Regions from separate parts of the Mangrovibacillus sp. Mu-81 genome, predicted to be linked through region 1. Evidence: riboswitches for the same ligand, from Rfam matches in the RefSeq annotation. Region 1 holds a riboswitch; each other region holds the start of a gene.
The links. Region 1 has a riboswitch for S-adenosylmethionine ahead of V6B33_RS04665 (methionine ABC transporter ATP-binding protein). Riboswitches for the same ligand answer to the same signal wherever they lie in the genome.

Region 1 (4,215 bases):
GTAACCACTACAGCATCCCGATGGACGTACCGGTCAAGGATATTCCGAAAGATAAGATGGATAAAATCCTAAAAGGCTCCGGCAAAGATGAGATCTATTTCCGTTACGAAAACGACTTCGGTCAGGTGCGTGAAAATTATCTTCGTTTTGAAGGGGTCATGAGAAATATAGAGCGCCGATACCGCGAAACAAGCTCTGACTATATCCGGGAGCAGATGGAGAAGTATATGGCACAGCAGGACTGTCCAACTTGTAACGGCCACCGCCTGAAGGAAGAAAGTCTGGCGGTGAAGGTGGATTCCCTTCACGTCGGGGAGGTGACTGCATTCTCGATTGAGGAAGCAGACAATTTCTTTGCTCAGCTTGAACTTTCCGAAAAAGATATGAAAATTGCAAGGCTGATTCTGAGGGAAATCCGCGAACGTCTCGGTTTCCTTGTGAACGTAGGCCTTGATTATCTGACGTTAAGCCGTGCCGCCGGAACCCTTTCAGGAGGGGAAGCACAGCGTATCCGTCTGGCAACCCAGATCGGGTCTCGCCTGACGGGGGTCCTGTATATTCTCGATGAGCCATCCATCGGGCTGCATCAGCGGGACAATGACCGCTTGATCGATACACTCAAAAATATGCGTGATATCGGCAACACATTGATTGTCGTCGAACATGACGAGGATACGATGCTTGCTGCCGATTATCTGATTGATATCGGTCCTGGTGCAGGAGTGCACGGTGGCGAAGTCATCTCTGCAGGAACACCTGAAGAAGTCATGGGTGACAATAAATCCTTAACAGGTCAATATTTATCCGGAAAGAGATTCATCCCTCTCCCTCAGGAAAGACGGAAGCCGGATGGAAGATATCTTGAAATTGTCGGCGCAAAGGAAAATAACTTGAACAACGTGAAGGCGAAGTTTCCTCTCGGCGTCTTTACGGCGGTCACAGGCGTTTCCGGTTCCGGGAAAAGTACACTGATCAATGAGATTCTTCACAAATCCCTGGCGCAGAAGCTTCATAATGCCAAAACCAAACCAGGTGAGCACAAAGAAGTGAAAGGGATCGACCATCTCGACAAAGTCATCGATATCGATCAGTCGCCGATCGGACGCACCCCGAGATCGAATCCTGCCACCTATACAGGTGTATTCGATGATATCCGTGATGTCTTCGCGACAACCAATGAAGCCAAAGTGCGCGGATATAAAAAAGGACGCTTCAGCTTCAATGTAAAAGGCGGAAGATGCGAAGCCTGCCGCGGTGACGGGATCATCAAGATCGAAATGCACTTTCTTCCGGATGTGTATGTCCCATGTGAAGTTTGCCATGGTAAACGATACAACCGTGAAACGCTTGAAGTTAAATACAAGGACAGGAATATTGCAGACGTCCTCGAAATGACAGTCGAAGATGCGGTGAAGTTCTTCGAAAACATCCCGAAAATCAAACGCAAGCTGCAAACGATCTTTGATGTCGGGCTGGGATATATCACACTTGGCCAGCCGGCGACGACCCTTTCCGGAGGGGAAGCACAGCGTGTCAAGCTGGCATCCGAGCTGCATCGCCGTTCAACGGGCCGTTCACTCTATATCCTGGATGAGCCGACAACCGGTCTTCATGTCGATGACATCGCAAGACTCCTTGTCGTCCTTCAGCGCCTGGTTGAAAACGGGGATACGGTGCTTGTCATCGAACACAATCTGGACGTCATCAAAGCGGCTGACTATATTGTCGACCTTGGTCCTGAAGGAGGAGACAAGGGCGGTACCATCATCGCCAGCGGAACCCCTGAAAAAGTGGCAGAAGCCAAAGGATCTTACACAGGTAAGTACCTGAAGCCGATCCTTGAACGTGACCGCGACCGGATGAAAAAGAAGATCCGTGAGAAGGAAGAAGTAACGAGTTAATAAATAATCAATGTAGAGCTGGAGAATTCCCTCCTGCTCTTTTTTTGCTTTTATTAAGAATTCACCAACTACCCGCATAGCGAAGTCTTGCACGGAAATCAACAGCGGAATGAAAAGTCAACAATCTTCAAATTCATGATTGACAATTCAACCAGAATCTTTTACCATTACCATAATACTTAATTACAGCACTATTTTAATTTAATAAAGCGATATCTTCTTATCCAGAGAGGTGGAGGGACTGGCCCTGCGATACCTCGGCAACGGGTTCTTTATGAATACCGTGCCAATTCCATCAAGTCACGTGACTTGAAAGATGAGAAGAGCGGGACATATACATATTTGTGCCTCTCTTCTTATGAAGGGGGGCACTTTTTATTTTCATCCATGTCCTTACCTGCCGGCATCAAGAAGATTCATAGAGAGAGGAGCAACACCTGTATGATCAGAGTTCAGAATGTTACGAAAGTATTTGAAACGAAGGATGGACCGTTCACTGCGTTGAAGGATGTATCCTTCCAGGTGGAAAAGGGAGAAATATATGGGGTCATCGGATTCAGCGGCGCCGGGAAAAGCACACTCGTCCGCTGCCTCAATCATTTGGAAAAGCCGACCTCCGGAGATGTTTTGATCGAAGACCGCAGCCTAAAAGAGCAGTCGGCGGCCGATCTCAGGAAAGAACGCCACCGGATCGGGATGATCTTTCAGCATTTTAATCTGTTTCAGTCCCGGACCGTTTCGGGGAATATCGCCTATCCTCTGAAACTGGCAAAATGGCCGAAGGAAAAAATCAATCAGAGAGTACAAGAATTATTGGCATTTGTCGGGCTTGAAGACAAAGCGAAGCACTATCCTGATGAACTGTCTGGCGGACAGAAGCAAAGGGTGGGTATTGCAAGGGCATTGGCAACATCCCCTTCAATCCTGCTTTGTGACGAGGCGACATCAGCCCTCGATCCGCAAACGACGGAATCGATCCTGAACCTGCTGAAACGTATCAACAAAGAGTACGGCATCACGATTGTGATGATCACCCATGAAATGCAGGTGATCCGCGAAATCTGTGACAAAGTGGCGGTGATGGAGAATGGGGAAATCGTCGAGGAAGGAAGCGTCTTCGATATCTTTTCCAATCCTCAGACCCCAACGACGAGAAATTTCGTGAAGAGCGTCATGAACGATCAGCTGCCGGCGTCGGTACTCGATAAATTGAATGACAGTAAACAAGGGCGCATTTGCCGCTTGATTTTCAAAGGAGATTCTACCGGCGTACCGATTTTATCCGAAACGGCAAAAGCTTTCAGTGCCCACATCAATGTATTATTCGGGCAGATCACAGAGCTTCAAGGGAAGCCGTTTGGGAATCTCATCGTACAGATCATTGGAAGTGAGAAGGAAACGGAAGAGATTTTACAGTATTGGCAGAAGCGGCTATTCGTGAGTGAGGTGGAGAAACGTGCAAGTTAATTGGGAGTTATTTTGGCCGAGAATCATTGAAGCTACGTGGGATACAGTGGCGATGGTCTCGTTCTCATTGTTATTTGCCACATTGATCGGGCTTCCGCTCGGCATCATCGTCGTCGTCACCAGGAAGGGTCATTTACTTGAGAATAAAGCGATTTTCTCCGTGCTGAGCAGCATCATCAACGTGTTCCGTTCGGTTCCGTTCATCATCTTGATGGTGGCGATCATCCCATTTACAAGATTGGTAGTGGGAACCTCGATCGGAACGGCTGCGGCGGTTGTCCCCCTTGTCGTGTTTGCGGCACCGTATATTGCCAGACTAGTAGAGAGCTCGCTCCTAGAAGTGGAGCCGGGCGTGATAGAAGCAGCGGAATCCATGGGTGCAGGTCCTTGGCAGATCATCTTCGGGATCCTCATTCCGGAAGCCCTGAGTACACTGGTCCTCAATATCACGATTGCGACCATCGGGCTGGTCGGGGCGTCGGCCATGGCCGGGGCAGTCGGCGGCGGAGGACTCGGCGACCTCGCCATCGCATATGGCTATCAGAGATTTGAAACATCCGTCATGATCGTGACCGTCATTATACTAATCGTGATGGTCCAAGGTCTTCAGACCGCGGGAAATACATTATCGAAAGTCATCAGAAGAAGATAGGAGAGAATATCATGAAAAAATCAATCAGTTTAGCCAGTATCGCCATATTATTATTCACCCTCGTTTTGAGCGGATGCTCGGGAGACAGTGCCTCCGGTTCAGCAGATAAAAAAGTGGTAAAAGTCGGTGTGAACGGATCGGGCGTACCGATTTGGGACTATATGAAAGAAAAAGCTGCCAAAGAAGGCATTGAAA
Region 2 (4,215 bases), 110 kb from region 1:
CTAATGTCTCGAGCCTCTAGCCGCCGGTACTGGACAGGTCTCACCTGGCTCTCTTTTCCAGCAGGAATCTTCGTCTTGCACTTCAATCAACTGCTGGAACAAGCAAAAAAATAAAAAAGAAGGACAGGCAAATGGATGCCCGTCCCTCACTATTAGGCTGTTAACTAACTCTATTCCATCCACTCCGGCTTCCCGAATCCTTTGAATTCTTCATCAATAGTCTTCTCAAACTCATCGGCTTCAACCACCGCCTTGATGTCTTTCGCGATCTGTGAGTCGACGTCTTTCGTGTTCATGACAACTCGGTTGCGGTATTGGTCCGGCATATTCTCAAGCTGCAATGCATCCAGTAAGTCCATTTTCGCCGCAAGTGCGTAGTTGCCCGGTACTGCTGATAAGTCGACACTTTCGACCGCTCTTGGAAGCTGAGCCGCTTCGATCGGCTTGAATTGAAGGTTCTTCACGTTTTTATCGATGTCCTTTTCAGAAACCGTCAATGGGTCGGTCCCCTCTTTCAACGTGATCAGCTCTGCGTCCTCTAAGATTTGGAATGCACGTGCTGCGTTGGTCGGGTCGTTCGGGATAGAGATGGCGCTGCCTTCTTTGATGGTATCCAGAGAATCGAATTTATTCGAGTAGATCCCCATCGGTGCTGTCGGGACGACGATGACTTCCGAAAGCTCCATGCCGTGCTGTTCTGCGAATGTTTCCATGTAGATTTTATGCTGGAACAGATTCGCATCAAGATCACCCTGTGCCAATGCATTGTTAGGCTGGATATAGTCACTGAATTCCTTCACCTCTACCGTGTAGCCTTTCTCTTCCAGCCCCGGTTTGATCGCTTTTGTAACCATATCACTGTAAGGACCGGATGTCGCCCCGATGGTTATCTCTTTCTTTTCCCCCGAGCTTGCCTCTTCGCCTCCGCAGGCTGCAAGTAAGCTGACGATTAATACTGCTGCTAAAAATAAAATCCACTTTTTCATGAAATCTTCCCCCTAAATTGATTATCTTTTATCTACTAATCTTGCAAAAATATCCCCTGTGTACTGGATGAGCTGCACCAGGCAGATCAACACGACGACCGTGGTAATCATCACTGTATTGTCGTAGCGGTAGTAGCCGAAACGGATGGCGAGATCGCCGACTCCGCCTCCCCCTACGATTCCTGCCATGGCGGAATAAGCAACAAGGCTGATCGTTGTAATCGTGATCGCCTGTATGACTGCCGGTTTCGCTTCCGGAAGCAGGACGTCCTTGATGATCATCCATGGACTCGCCCCGACCGACACCGATGCTTCGATAACACCTTTATCGATCTCACGCAGTGCTGTTTCAACCATTCTTGCAAAAAACGGGATCCCCGCAACTGACAATGAAACGGATGCGGCTGTCGGTCCAATTGTCGTGCCCGTCAATAGTTTCGTAAGCGGCAGCAGTGCAACCAATAAAATGATGAATGGAACCGAACGGACCATGTTCACCACAAAACCGACGATCTTCTTAACGAACCCATTCTGTAAAAAAAGCCCCTTGTCTGTCACGAAAAGCAGAACACCGAGCGGCATCCCGAGTAAAATTGCGATAGCCAGTGAAATGCCGACCATATAGACGGTTTCGAGGAATGCTTTATTCAACTCTGGTAAAATCGTAATCAATGATTCAGGCAGCACGGTCCAGCACCTCCAGGCTTTGTGTTTTGGCGGTTATGTAGCGGATCGCCGCCTGTATTTCAGCTTCATCGCCGATCAGCTCCATGATAAAAATCCCAAGCGGGGTTTCCTGGATGTATTCTATTTTCCCATGCAGGATATTGCCGCGTACTTTGTATTTCTGGAATACTTCCGATACCACACTTTCTTCAGCGATCGAGCCCTTGAACTGGATCTTGATCAATTTCCCTGTCCGACTGTTCAATAAGTGCGGCGGCAATTCAAACTGCAGGATGTTTTCGATGAACTGCTTTGTCAGCGGCTGTACCGGGTTGGCAAAGAGGTCGTATACCGCCCCTTCTTCAACGATTCTGCCATCCTGCATGACAGCCATCCTGTCGCAGATTTCTTTCACCACTTCCATTTCGTGCGTGATGAGGACGATCGTCAATCCAAGCTGTTTGTTGATGTCTTTCAATAGTTTAAGGATCGATTTCGTCGTGCTCGGGTCCAGTGCGGAAGTCGCTTCATCGCACAGCAGCACGGATGGCTTGTTCGCAAGCGCCCTCGCAATTCCGACGCGCTGCTTTTGCCCGCCGCTCAGCTGGGCGGGATAGGCCTGGGCTTTATCGCTTAACCCGACCATTTCTAAAAGTTCGTTCACCCTCGGCCCGATTTCTGCCTTTGGGACCTTGGCAGCTTTTAATGCGAACGCAAGATTCTCATACACCGTTTTCGCTTTGATGAGGTGGAAGTGCTGAAAAATCATGGAGATCTTCTGTCGTGCAAGACGGAGATCCCTGGAAGAAAGCTTCGTCAAATCCTGTCCGTCGATGATGATTTCACCCGATGTCGGTTTTTCCAGCAGGTTCAGACAACGGATGAGAGAACTTTTCCCTGCACCGCTGTAGCCGACGATGCCGAAGACTTCCCCTTTTTGTATGGTGACAGAAACGTTATCCACACCGAGTATCGTCTGCTTTTTTGTCTTGTATTCTTTTACAAGGTTTTTGATTTCAATCACATTGACCACCCCTTTTATTTCTACCTATTAAACCAAGCTGCAGTACTTTTAAAAATAAAAAATGCCCCTTTCAATTACTGAAAGAAGCATCGCTCATGTATCTCGACTTATCTCTCAGAATGAAATTCATTCTGCAGGAATTGGCACCGTTCCACATTGGAGGTTGCCGGACGTCATAGGGCCTGATCCCTCGGTCACTCTTGATAATTGAAAGTATTTAATTTTCGAATTTTTTATCTTATAGGTGATATTATATGGTTTGATATGGAAAGTCAACAAGAGATTTTGGCGGATGCTTGTGTAAGCGGTTTCTTTGCTTTAGAGTCAGTGGAGAAGTTTTTTAAGGGTGGCGGCTGCATTTGAAGTATGTTCCTTGTAACATCTGCTGTTGAAAATAGGGTCTAGCTTTTTCAATCCAAAAAATTTAAACAAACGTATGATTAAGGTCTGGAAACCTTTTGCGACAAGGGGTTGGCGGGTTTAAACAAACGTTTGATTAAATTTGCATGGCCGTTCCCATGAGGGTCATTTGTTTGTCAAACAGCCGTCTGAACAAACTGAACAAATTTGAAGAGGCTGGGACAAAACAAAAAAACAACTACTAATTCGAACATTATCAGTGTTGACTCTAGATACCGCTAATGATTTCCGTGCAAGACTTCGCTTTCCGCGGGTGACCCGTGAGCCTCCTCATCGCATTCGCTCTTGCGGGTTAGAAAAGCGGAGGGGCTTTGCTCAGAGGCGTGTGGCATAAGGCGAATCGGCAACGAAGGTGTTCCTTGCCTTCTTGGACGAGTCGCCTTATGAAATGTGCCTCTAAGCCCAGGAGCTGGACAATTAGAAAAGCGGAGGCGGCTTGCTCAGAGGCGACAAGCATAAGACGAGCAAGCCGGAAAGGCGCTTTTTGCCTTGTTGGCTTGATTGACTTATGACCTCGAGCCTCTAGCCGCCGGAGCTGGACAGGTCTCACATTAGTCACTTTTCCCGCAGGAGTCCTCGTCTTGCACTCCAATCAACCGCTGGGACAGACTGAAAACAAATGAACTGTTGAATAAAACAATTAAAAAACCCGAACATACTTGAATCCTGGAATTCAAATCAGTTCGGGTTTTACATAGACTAAAACACTTTTGTCCCAGCCTCTTACTTCATCTATTATAAAACTTCATAATCCGTTACATTACGTTCAACCACGCGTGCTCCTTCTACGCTAACCAGTGTGCCGCTTGAGCTGCCGAATACGCCGGTTGCGATCAGGTTGTCCATTGCCGCTTTCACCTGGATGGTATCAATCGGGTCAATCGGGTCGTTGAGGCTGATTTTCGCCGATTTCCCTGTATCCGTTCTAAATTGAAGTTCAAGTACTTTTGCCATTATTAATAGTCCTCCTTCCCATTAAATTTCAACGATCATTACGCGTTGATATCGAAATTCTGGATCTTTTCCACGTTGAACAGGTTCTTCTCAGAAAGACCTGCGAGTGACTGAGCCGCACTGTTCATTTCATCCGCTGTAGCCGAACCCTTGATGTAACTGTAA
Region 3 (4,215 bases), on a different contig from region 1:
TCGTGTTTTTATGGAATCTGATAACGGGCAGGAAGAAAGGCTTATAACCTGAGGGAAAAGAGGAGAAATCCTCTTTTTTATTTAGAAACAGGCCGGAAAGCAGGAAAATTGAATTTATCTCCTATTCCAAACAAAAAAACCGACCAGCCAGACACTTGGAAAGTGTTTGACTGATCAGTTGCGGTTGATCATCGTTATTTTACTGCCGGTCCGCCTTTGGCTTCGATTTCAGCTGGTACGTTTGTGAACTTCTTGAAGTTGTTGTTGAATTGGCGTGCAAGTTCGGCTGCCTTTACTTTGTACGCTTTTTCATTTGACCATGTTCTGATCGGAAGGAGGACTTCATCAGGTACTCCCGGTACATGGACTGGAATGTTCAGGCCGAAGATTTCGTCTGTTTCGGTTTCAACGTTTGTCAGTTCGCCTTCAAGTGCTGCCTGCACCATCGCGCGTGTGTAGGAGAGCTTCATGCGGCTGCCTGCACCATATTCTCCACCAGTCCAGCCGGTGTTGACGAGATACACTTCAGCATTGTGCTCATCGATTTTCTTTCCGAGCATTTCTGCGTAACGGGTCGCAGCAAGCGGAAGAAACGGAGAACCGAAGCATGTTGAGAAAGTTGCCTGCGGCGAAGTGATGCCGCGCTCGGTTCCTGCCAGTTTGGATGTATAGCCGCTAAGGAAGTGATACATTGCCTGCTCTTTCGTCAGCTTGCTGATCGGAGGCAATACCCCGAATGCATCCGCAGTCAGGAATACGATTGTATTTGGGTGTCCTGCGATGCTTGGCTCCACTATGTTATCCATTGCCTGCAGCGGGTAGGCAGCACGTGTATTTTCAGTCAATGTGTTATCCTCATAATCAGGAATGCGCGAGTCTTCATCGAGCACTACGTTTTCCAACACGGATCCGAAGCGGATGGCGTCATAGATTTGAGGTTCTTTCTCACGTGTCAGACCAATGCATTTCGCGTAGCATCCGCCTTCGATATTGAATACGCCGTTCGGGGACCAGCCGTGTTCGTCATCCCCGATCAGACGGCGGTTGGGGTCGGCTGATAAAGTCGTTTTCCCGGTACCGGAAAGGCCGAAGAATAACGCTACATCACCTTCACGCCCTACGTTTGCAGAACAGTGCATGGAAAGGATGTCGGATTCAGGAAGCATGTAATTCATGACAGAGAAAATGGATTTCTTCATTTCTCCTGCATATTCAGTCCCGCCAATCAGTACGACCCGCTTCTCGAATGAAACGATGATGAAAGTTTCAGAGTTGGTGCCGTCTACAGCTGGGTCTGCCTTAAAGTTAGGTGCTGAAACGATTGTGAACTCAGATTTATGTGAATTTAGCTCTTCCGCAGCCGGTCGGATGAACAGTTGATGGGCAAAGAGATTATGCCATGCAAATTCATTGATGACCTGGATTGGAAGTCTATGTTTTGGATCTGCACCGGCAAATCCGTTAAATACGAATACTTCTTCTTTTTCTTTTAAGTATTCAAGAACTTTATGATATAATTTATCGAATGATTCAGCGGAGATCGGCTGATTTACAGATCCCCAATCGATTTTATCTTTGGTTGAAGGCTCCTCGACAATGAACTTATCTTTAGGAGAGCGCCCTGTATATTTACCGGTTTCAGCTCTGACCGCACCTGAAGAAGTTAAAGCGCCTTCATTTCTATGAAGAACTTTTTCCACTAATTGTGAAACAGATAGTTGATTTTTGATGTTTTGACCGTTAAGTAATTCTGTTAACTCATTAGACATGCTCACTGAATTCATTAGAACCCTTCCTTTATATAAATTTAAATACCCCTTTATTGTTTCTTTTCAAAAATAGTATAACACAATCAATTTATTAGTCTATACTATTTAGATGTTTTTTATTATGTGACTTAAATTTGTAACAATTTTCTTAAAAAATATAACGGATTTCATCCTATCTAAGCAGTTTATGCTTATCCATGAAAATTTCTTCATACATTTACCCACGTTTCTTCCTTTCTTCTTATATAAATGTCACTCATGATCTGGTTCAATGGATTAAGAGATTATAGGGATGCCTGCTGTTAATCTTTTCTTATAAAAAAGTGTTTGACACCCTGTATTGTTAACGTTATTATTGTACCTTGAACGGATACTCTTATCCTGAGCTGGTGGAGGGAGCAGACCCTATGAAACCCAGCAACCTGCTAAATAGATTCTTGATCTTTCCGAATGGGGAAGGTCCCATGAAGCGAAGGTGCTAAACTGAGGCAAGGTGGATAACCTTGAACGATAAGAGAGAAAAGGCGCGGCTATGATGTGAAACCTTTCCTCTTTATGCTTTTCGAGAGGAAGGGTTTTTTCTGTTTTATAGTGGAGCACAAGTGATTAAATGTCATGTTTTTATATCATGGCGTTTTCCTTATAAAAAAACCATGTTTACTTCATACTACTTAGGGAAATGAGTACCGTATCTGTTTGAATGTTTTGTCGGTGAAGACCGGCAAATATGCTTAAGGAGGAACCTTAATGTCAACGAAACGTCGTCTGTTTACATCTGAGTCCGTAACGGAAGGACATCCAGATAAAATTTGTGATCAAATTTCCGATTCCATTCTTGATGCTATTCTCACGAATGATCCGAATGCCCGTGTAGCATGTGAAACATCTGTCACGACAGGTCTTGTACTTGTTGCAGGTGAAATCACTACAAATACGTATGTCGATATCCCAAAAATCGTTCGGGAAACAATCCGCGGAATCGGATATACCCGTGCGAAATATGGTTTCGATGCAGAAACATGTGCCGTACTTACATCGATCGATGAGCAGTCTGCTGATATCGCACTAGGTGTAGATCAAGCGCTTGAAGCACGCGAAGGACAAATGTCTGATGCTGAAATCGACGCAATCGGCGCCGGTGATCAGGGCCTGATGTTCGGATTTGCCTGCAATGAAACGAAAGAGCTTATGCCTCTTCCGATTTCACTGGCACACAAACTTTCACGCCAGCTGACCGAAGTACGTAAAGAAGAAGTTCTTCCTTACCTTCGTCCGGACGGTAAAACGCAGGTAACGGTTGAATATGATGAGAACGATAAGCCAGTCCGCATCGATACAATCGTTATCTCAACTCAACACCATCCGGAAGTTTCACTGGAGCAAATCCAGCGTAACCTGAAAGAATATGTCATCGAGCCGGTTGTTCCAAAAGAACTGATTGATGAAAAAACAAAGTACTTCATCAACCCGACTGGCCGTTTCGTTATTGGCGGACCTCAAGGGGATGCAGGACTTACTGGCCGTAAAATCATTGTTGACACGTACGGCGGTTATGCACGCCACGGCGGCGGTGCTTTCTCTGGTAAGGATGCAACGAAAGTTGACCGTTCAGCAGCTTATGCTGCTCGTTATGTAGCGAAAAATATCGTAGCAGCCGGACTCGCTGAAAAATGTGAAGTTCAATTGGCATATGCGATCGGTGTAGCACAACCGGTATCGATCTCAGTGGATACATTCGGAACAGGCAAAGTTTCTGAAGATGTATTGGTTGATGTCGTAAGCAGCAACTTTGACTTGCGCCCTGCAGGAATCATCAGAATGCTCGACCTTCGCCGTCCGATTTACAAGCAGACAGCTGCTTACGGACACTTTGGCCGCAACGATCTTGATCTTCCATGGGAGCGTACAAACAAAGCTGATGTATTGAAGGCTGAGGCTCTAAAGTAATAACAGGTATGAGAAAAACCAACACTTGAAATGGGTGTTGGTTTTTTTGAATTGATAAGAAAGAGTAAATTTAACTCGAGAATTGTCCAGCTCCAGGGCTTAGAGGCACATGTCATAAGCCAAACCGTCCGCGCCTTCCTGGCCGGTCCGTCTTATGCCACACGCCTCTGAGCAAAGCCCTTCCGCTTTTCTAATTAACGGAGTCATCCCGTAATTTAACACGAGTAATCAGCAGGTGGTTTGGGTATCACAAGTATAAGACTTAAAAGGGTTTGATGCTTTTATAATATTGACCTTTCTCGGCGTATTCCCTGGAAATCCGCTTCATTTCACTGATGTCATGATCGTTCAATTCACGCACCACTTTTGCCGGACGTCCAAAGGCAAGAGTATTTGGCGGGATGACCTTTCCTTGAGGAACCAGGCTGCCGGCACCGATGAAGGCACCTTCGCCGATTTCGGCATTATCGAGGATGATCGATCCCATCCCGATCAAGGC
Region 4 (4,215 bases), on a different contig from region 1:
GGAGAAGTAACAGAAGGGGCTGTCAGTAACGGCAGCCCAGGTTCACATTGTATGGAAAGCAGGTGATGGCATGTCGATAAAGAAGAGGCTGCTCTTATCGAATATCGGAATGATTGTCATTCCCCTTGTCAGTCTTCTAATCGTGGAAATCGTGGTTGGATATGTGTTCTTTTATGTATTGAATGGGAAGAATCTGCAAACTTTCCTGACTCTCCGCTTCGGTGCGCTGGTGGTCATTTTAGTCTTGACGAACGGGTTGCTGACCTATTTTATGTCAAAGAGCATCATAGAACCGATCAAGAAGTTGTCGTTCGCAGCACGAAAGATCAGTGAAGGGGATCTTGATGTTAGTGTGGCGTCTGACAAGAAGGATGAATTGGGGCAATTATCGAATACATTTGAAGAGATGCGCCTGAAGCTGAAGGAAGCAGAGACGGTTCAAAGGCAATACGAGCTGAATCGTCAGGAGCTTATCGCGAGCATTTCCCATGACTTGAAAACACCGTTAACCTCGATCAAAGGGTATGTGAGCGGGATCGAAGATGGCATCGCCGGCACTCCAGACAAGCTGAACCGATACATGGCCAAGATCAAGAAGAATGCCCATGATATGGACGGACTCATCGATGAACTGTTCCTATATTCGAAGCTGGATATGGACCAATTGCCGTTTCAATTTGAAAAGGTCCACCTTGATGCGTATTTTGATGATTTCATCGACGAACTTTCCTTTACTCTTGAAAAGGAACACGGTGAAGCGCTGCTATCCTATGAAAGGTCAGGTTCTTATCTCGTTGAAGCTGACAGGGAAAAGCTGGACCGGGTCGTCAAGAATATCACGCAAAACAGTTTAAAGTATATGAATAAAGAACAGAAAGAAATTCAGGTCATCCTCACGGAGCTTGAGTATGATGTCAAGGTGGAGATTCAGGATAATGGGAGCGGGATACCGGAAACGGAACTGCCCCGTATCTTTGACAGCTTCTACAGGACGGACATCTCGAGAAACTCCGCCACAGGAGGAAGCGGGCTTGGCCTGTCCATTGCCAAAAAAATCATAGAAGGGCACGGCGGGAGCATTTGGGCAGAAAGTAAGCCGGGTATAGGAACAAGCATTTATTTTACATTGAAAAAGGTGAAGGATCATGCAAAACATACTGATCATTGAAGATGAGAAGGATATCGCGGAACTCGAAAGGGACTATCTCGATGTGAGCGGCTTTGCTTGTGACCTGGCATCGACAGGCGGAGAGGGGCTTGCCCTTGCTAGGATCAACACATATAGCCTCATTCTGCTTGATCTGATGCTGCCGGATACGGACGGATTCCAGCTATGCAAGGAGCTCAGGGAATTTCTCGACATCCCGATCTTAATGGTCACTGCAAGAAAAGAAGACATCGACAAAATCAGGGGCTTCGACCGCGGAGCCGATGACTACATCGTCAAACCCTTCACCCCCAGTGAACTCGTCGCACGGGTAAAAGCTCATATTGCCAGATACGAACGCTTGATCAACCGTGACATGAAAAAAGTGATCGAAATCCGGAACCTCGTCATCGATCCGGACTCCCGCAGAGTATTCGTCGACTCAGAAGAAAAAATCGTGACCGCCAAAGAATTCGACCTTCTGTATTTTCTGGCCACTAACCCAAACAGAGTCTTCAGCAAAGAACATCTGTTTGAACGGATTTGGGGGTATGACTCTTTAGGGGATTTGACGACGGTTACGGTGCATATCAGGAAGATCCGGGAGAAGATTGAGGAGGAACCTTCGTCGCCTGTGTTTATTGAAACAATTTGGGGTGTGGGGTATCGGTTTAGATCCTAATTGCATCGGGGAATTAAATAATGGCAGAAAGTTATCTTGGGTAGCTTTAGGCTGTGGATTGTTTTTCAAGTTACTGGTTACTGGTTCCACCGCATACGTTTAAATATCATAGTAAACCGATAGGTAATGATATTATCTGTGTCATTAGAAAGAATTTTTTAAAAATACTAAAAATAGTATTGACGAGGCAATGAATCCTCTTTATAATCCAATTCATACTCAAATAGCAAGTAATACCAAAACCAAACATTATAACTCTTATCAAGAGCGGCGGAGGGATAGGCCCGATGAAGCCCGGCAACCTGCAGGATCAGACTGTAAAGGTGCCAATTCCTACAGATTCCATACGGATCTGGAAGATAAGGGGAGGAGCATGATTATTTAGCCCTCTTCTTAATAGAAGAGGGCTTTTCTGTATACCCTCTTCTTTTCCGCTCTCACTTCCCTCAAGTGGATCTTCATGGAATGAATCAATTCTTAAGTATAAAGTGAAAATTCGATAATAGGAGGCTGAATCATGTCAACGATTAATGTGGCAATTCTGGGTTTCGGAACGGTAGGGCAAGGAGTCTGTGAAGCAATCGATACTCATCAGGACAGATTGAAGGAAGTACTGGGTAAAGAGGTGAAGGTAAGGGCGATTCTTATAAAAGATCCCGCAAAAGAGAGGGACATTGATCCATCCATCAACGTCACAACGGATTTCCAAGACATTCTGGATATCCCGGACCTGCACGTCATCTTTGAAGCGATCGTGGGGGAGGAGCCGAGCTTTACGTATTTAACCGAAGCCATTGAGAAGGGAGTTCATATCGTCACGGCCAATAAAGCGATGTTTGCCAAATATGGTCCCGGGCTATTGGAAAAAGCGGAAAGGAACGGGGTATCGGTTGGATTTGAAGCGACGACAGCCGGGGGAATACCGGTGATCGGCAGTATCAGGCAGCTTCTGAAGGTGAATGAAATCAGACAAATTCAAGGGATTTTAAATGGGACGTCCAACTTCATCTTATCTCAAATGAGAAATAGAGGCCTTGCCTTTGATACAGCCTTAAAGATTGCTCAGGAGAAGGGCTACGCTGAAGCCGATCCGACAAATGATATCGAAGGTCATGATGCGTTCTATAAATTGCTGATTTTAAGTCAAACAGCCTTTGGCAGACAGCCCGATTGGAAGAATATTCGACGTAAGGGGATATCCCACCTGACTGCAGAGTGGATCCAGGCAGCGGAATCTTTTCGATTGCGGTTCAAGCATGCAGGTTCTCTCTTGAGGGATTCAATTGACCGTATCAAAGGTGAAGTAGAGCCCATCCTGGTTCATGACACCCATCCTTTTTACGGTGTGGAGGATGTAGAAAATGCCATATCTCTAAAGGGTAGTCTTGTAGGGAGGATTACCCTGCTTGGTCCAGGAGCTGGAAAATTGCCTACAGGCAGCGCCATGGTAGAAGATTTTCTGTCGTTGATAGAGAGGAAGTACACGGCCTCTGCCGAAAGCATAGCGAGGACCGGGGAGGTTCAGGTTGAGAGCAGCCGCCAATGGGTTCTGAGAATCCGTGAAGAGGATGATTATCAAAACTGGATTTCATCGTTCACTTTAAAGGATCATATTCAGCTTGGCGATTACTTGTACGTATTTGTTGAAGGCAGGAAACATACACTGGAATCGCTTCTTCGGACGCATGATCATATTCAAGCTGTGTCTATTCTGGATGAAATTCCTTTGGAAAATGAAGCGAAGACTGGAGCTGCAATTTCCCAGAAGTAATCTTTAATAAATATGGTCTGATAGAAAGTAGGGGTATCATTGAGTATGATTGTTCAAAAGTTTGGTGGAACCTCTGTTGGTTCAACAGATCGAATCAAACGTATGGTCTTTCATGTCATGAAGGAAAGAGAAAAAGGCCATGATGTTGTCGCAGTAGTATCAGCAATGAATAAAACGACGGATACACTCGTAAGATTGGCAGGGGAACTCTCTGCAAAGCAAAGCAAGAGAGAAATGGATATGCTCTTAAGTACCGGCGAGCAGGTGACGATCTCCCTTTTGACCATGGCCCTGCAGCATACGGGGCTGGAAGCCGTATCCCTGACAGGCAGACAGGCGGGAATCCAAACGGACGGAGTATTTGGGAATGCCAAGATTACCTCGATCGATACCGATCGGATAAAATCGGAGTTATCAAAAGGACGAATCGTCGTGGCCGCCGGTTTTCAAGGAATCACGGATAAAGGAGAAATAACTACATTAGGCAGGGGCGGTTCGGATACGACTGCAGCTGCTCTTGCCGCCGCTTTAAAAGCGGATAGGTGTGATGTTTATACGGATGTAGATGGAGTGTATACTTCGGATCCGCGAATCGTGCCCCGGGCAGCAAAAATT

Region 2: another riboswitch for S-adenosylmethionine. It lies ahead of V6B33_RS05155 (methionine ABC transporter ATP-binding protein); the one in region 1 lies ahead of V6B33_RS04665 (methionine ABC transporter ATP-binding protein).
Region 3: another riboswitch for S-adenosylmethionine. It lies ahead of metK (methionine adenosyltransferase); the one in region 1 lies ahead of V6B33_RS04665 (methionine ABC transporter ATP-binding protein).
Region 4: another riboswitch for S-adenosylmethionine. It lies ahead of V6B33_RS00445 (homoserine dehydrogenase); the one in region 1 lies ahead of V6B33_RS04665 (methionine ABC transporter ATP-binding protein).

Annotation. Positions count from the first base shown of each region.
Region 1 covers NZ_JBAJHU010000002.1:186,317-190,531, reverse strand. The annotation lists gene uvrA (excinuclease ABC subunit UvrA) at 1-1,901, shown strand, start outside; SAM riboswitch class I at 2,119-2,224, shown strand; gene V6B33_RS04665 (methionine ABC transporter ATP-binding protein) at 2,343-3,368, shown strand; gene V6B33_RS04660 (methionine ABC transporter permease) at 3,358-4,020, shown strand; gene V6B33_RS04655 (MetQ/NlpA family ABC transporter substrate-binding protein) at 4,032-4,215, shown strand, end outside.
Region 2 covers NZ_JBAJHU010000002.1:296,585-300,799, forward strand. The annotation lists gene V6B33_RS05145 (MetQ/NlpA family ABC transporter substrate-binding protein) at 171-986, opposite strand; gene V6B33_RS05150 (methionine ABC transporter permease) at 1,008-1,673, opposite strand; gene V6B33_RS05155 (methionine ABC transporter ATP-binding protein) at 1,663-2,676, opposite strand; SAM riboswitch class I at 2,781-2,886, opposite strand; gene V6B33_RS05160 (DUF2922 domain-containing protein) at 3,832-4,050, opposite strand; gene V6B33_RS05165 (DUF1659 domain-containing protein) at 4,089-4,215, opposite strand, start outside.
Region 3 covers NZ_JBAJHU010000014.1:35,412-39,626, reverse strand. The annotation lists gene V6B33_RS19590 (lmo0937 family membrane protein) at 1-47, shown strand, start outside; gene pckA (phosphoenolpyruvate carboxykinase (ATP)) at 195-1,784, opposite strand; SAM riboswitch class I at 2,143-2,286, shown strand; gene metK (methionine adenosyltransferase) at 2,517-3,716, shown strand; gene V6B33_RS19575 (gamma carbonic anhydrase) at 3,979-4,215, opposite strand, start outside.
Region 4 covers NZ_JBAJHU010000001.1:85,169-89,383, forward strand. The annotation lists gene V6B33_RS00430 (ABC transporter ATP-binding protein) at 1-10, shown strand, start outside; gene V6B33_RS00435 (sensor histidine kinase) at 71-1,168, shown strand; gene V6B33_RS00440 (response regulator transcription factor) at 1,146-1,829, shown strand; SAM riboswitch class I at 2,085-2,195, shown strand; gene V6B33_RS00445 (homoserine dehydrogenase) at 2,347-3,600, shown strand; gene V6B33_RS00450 (aspartate kinase) at 3,646-4,215, shown strand, end outside.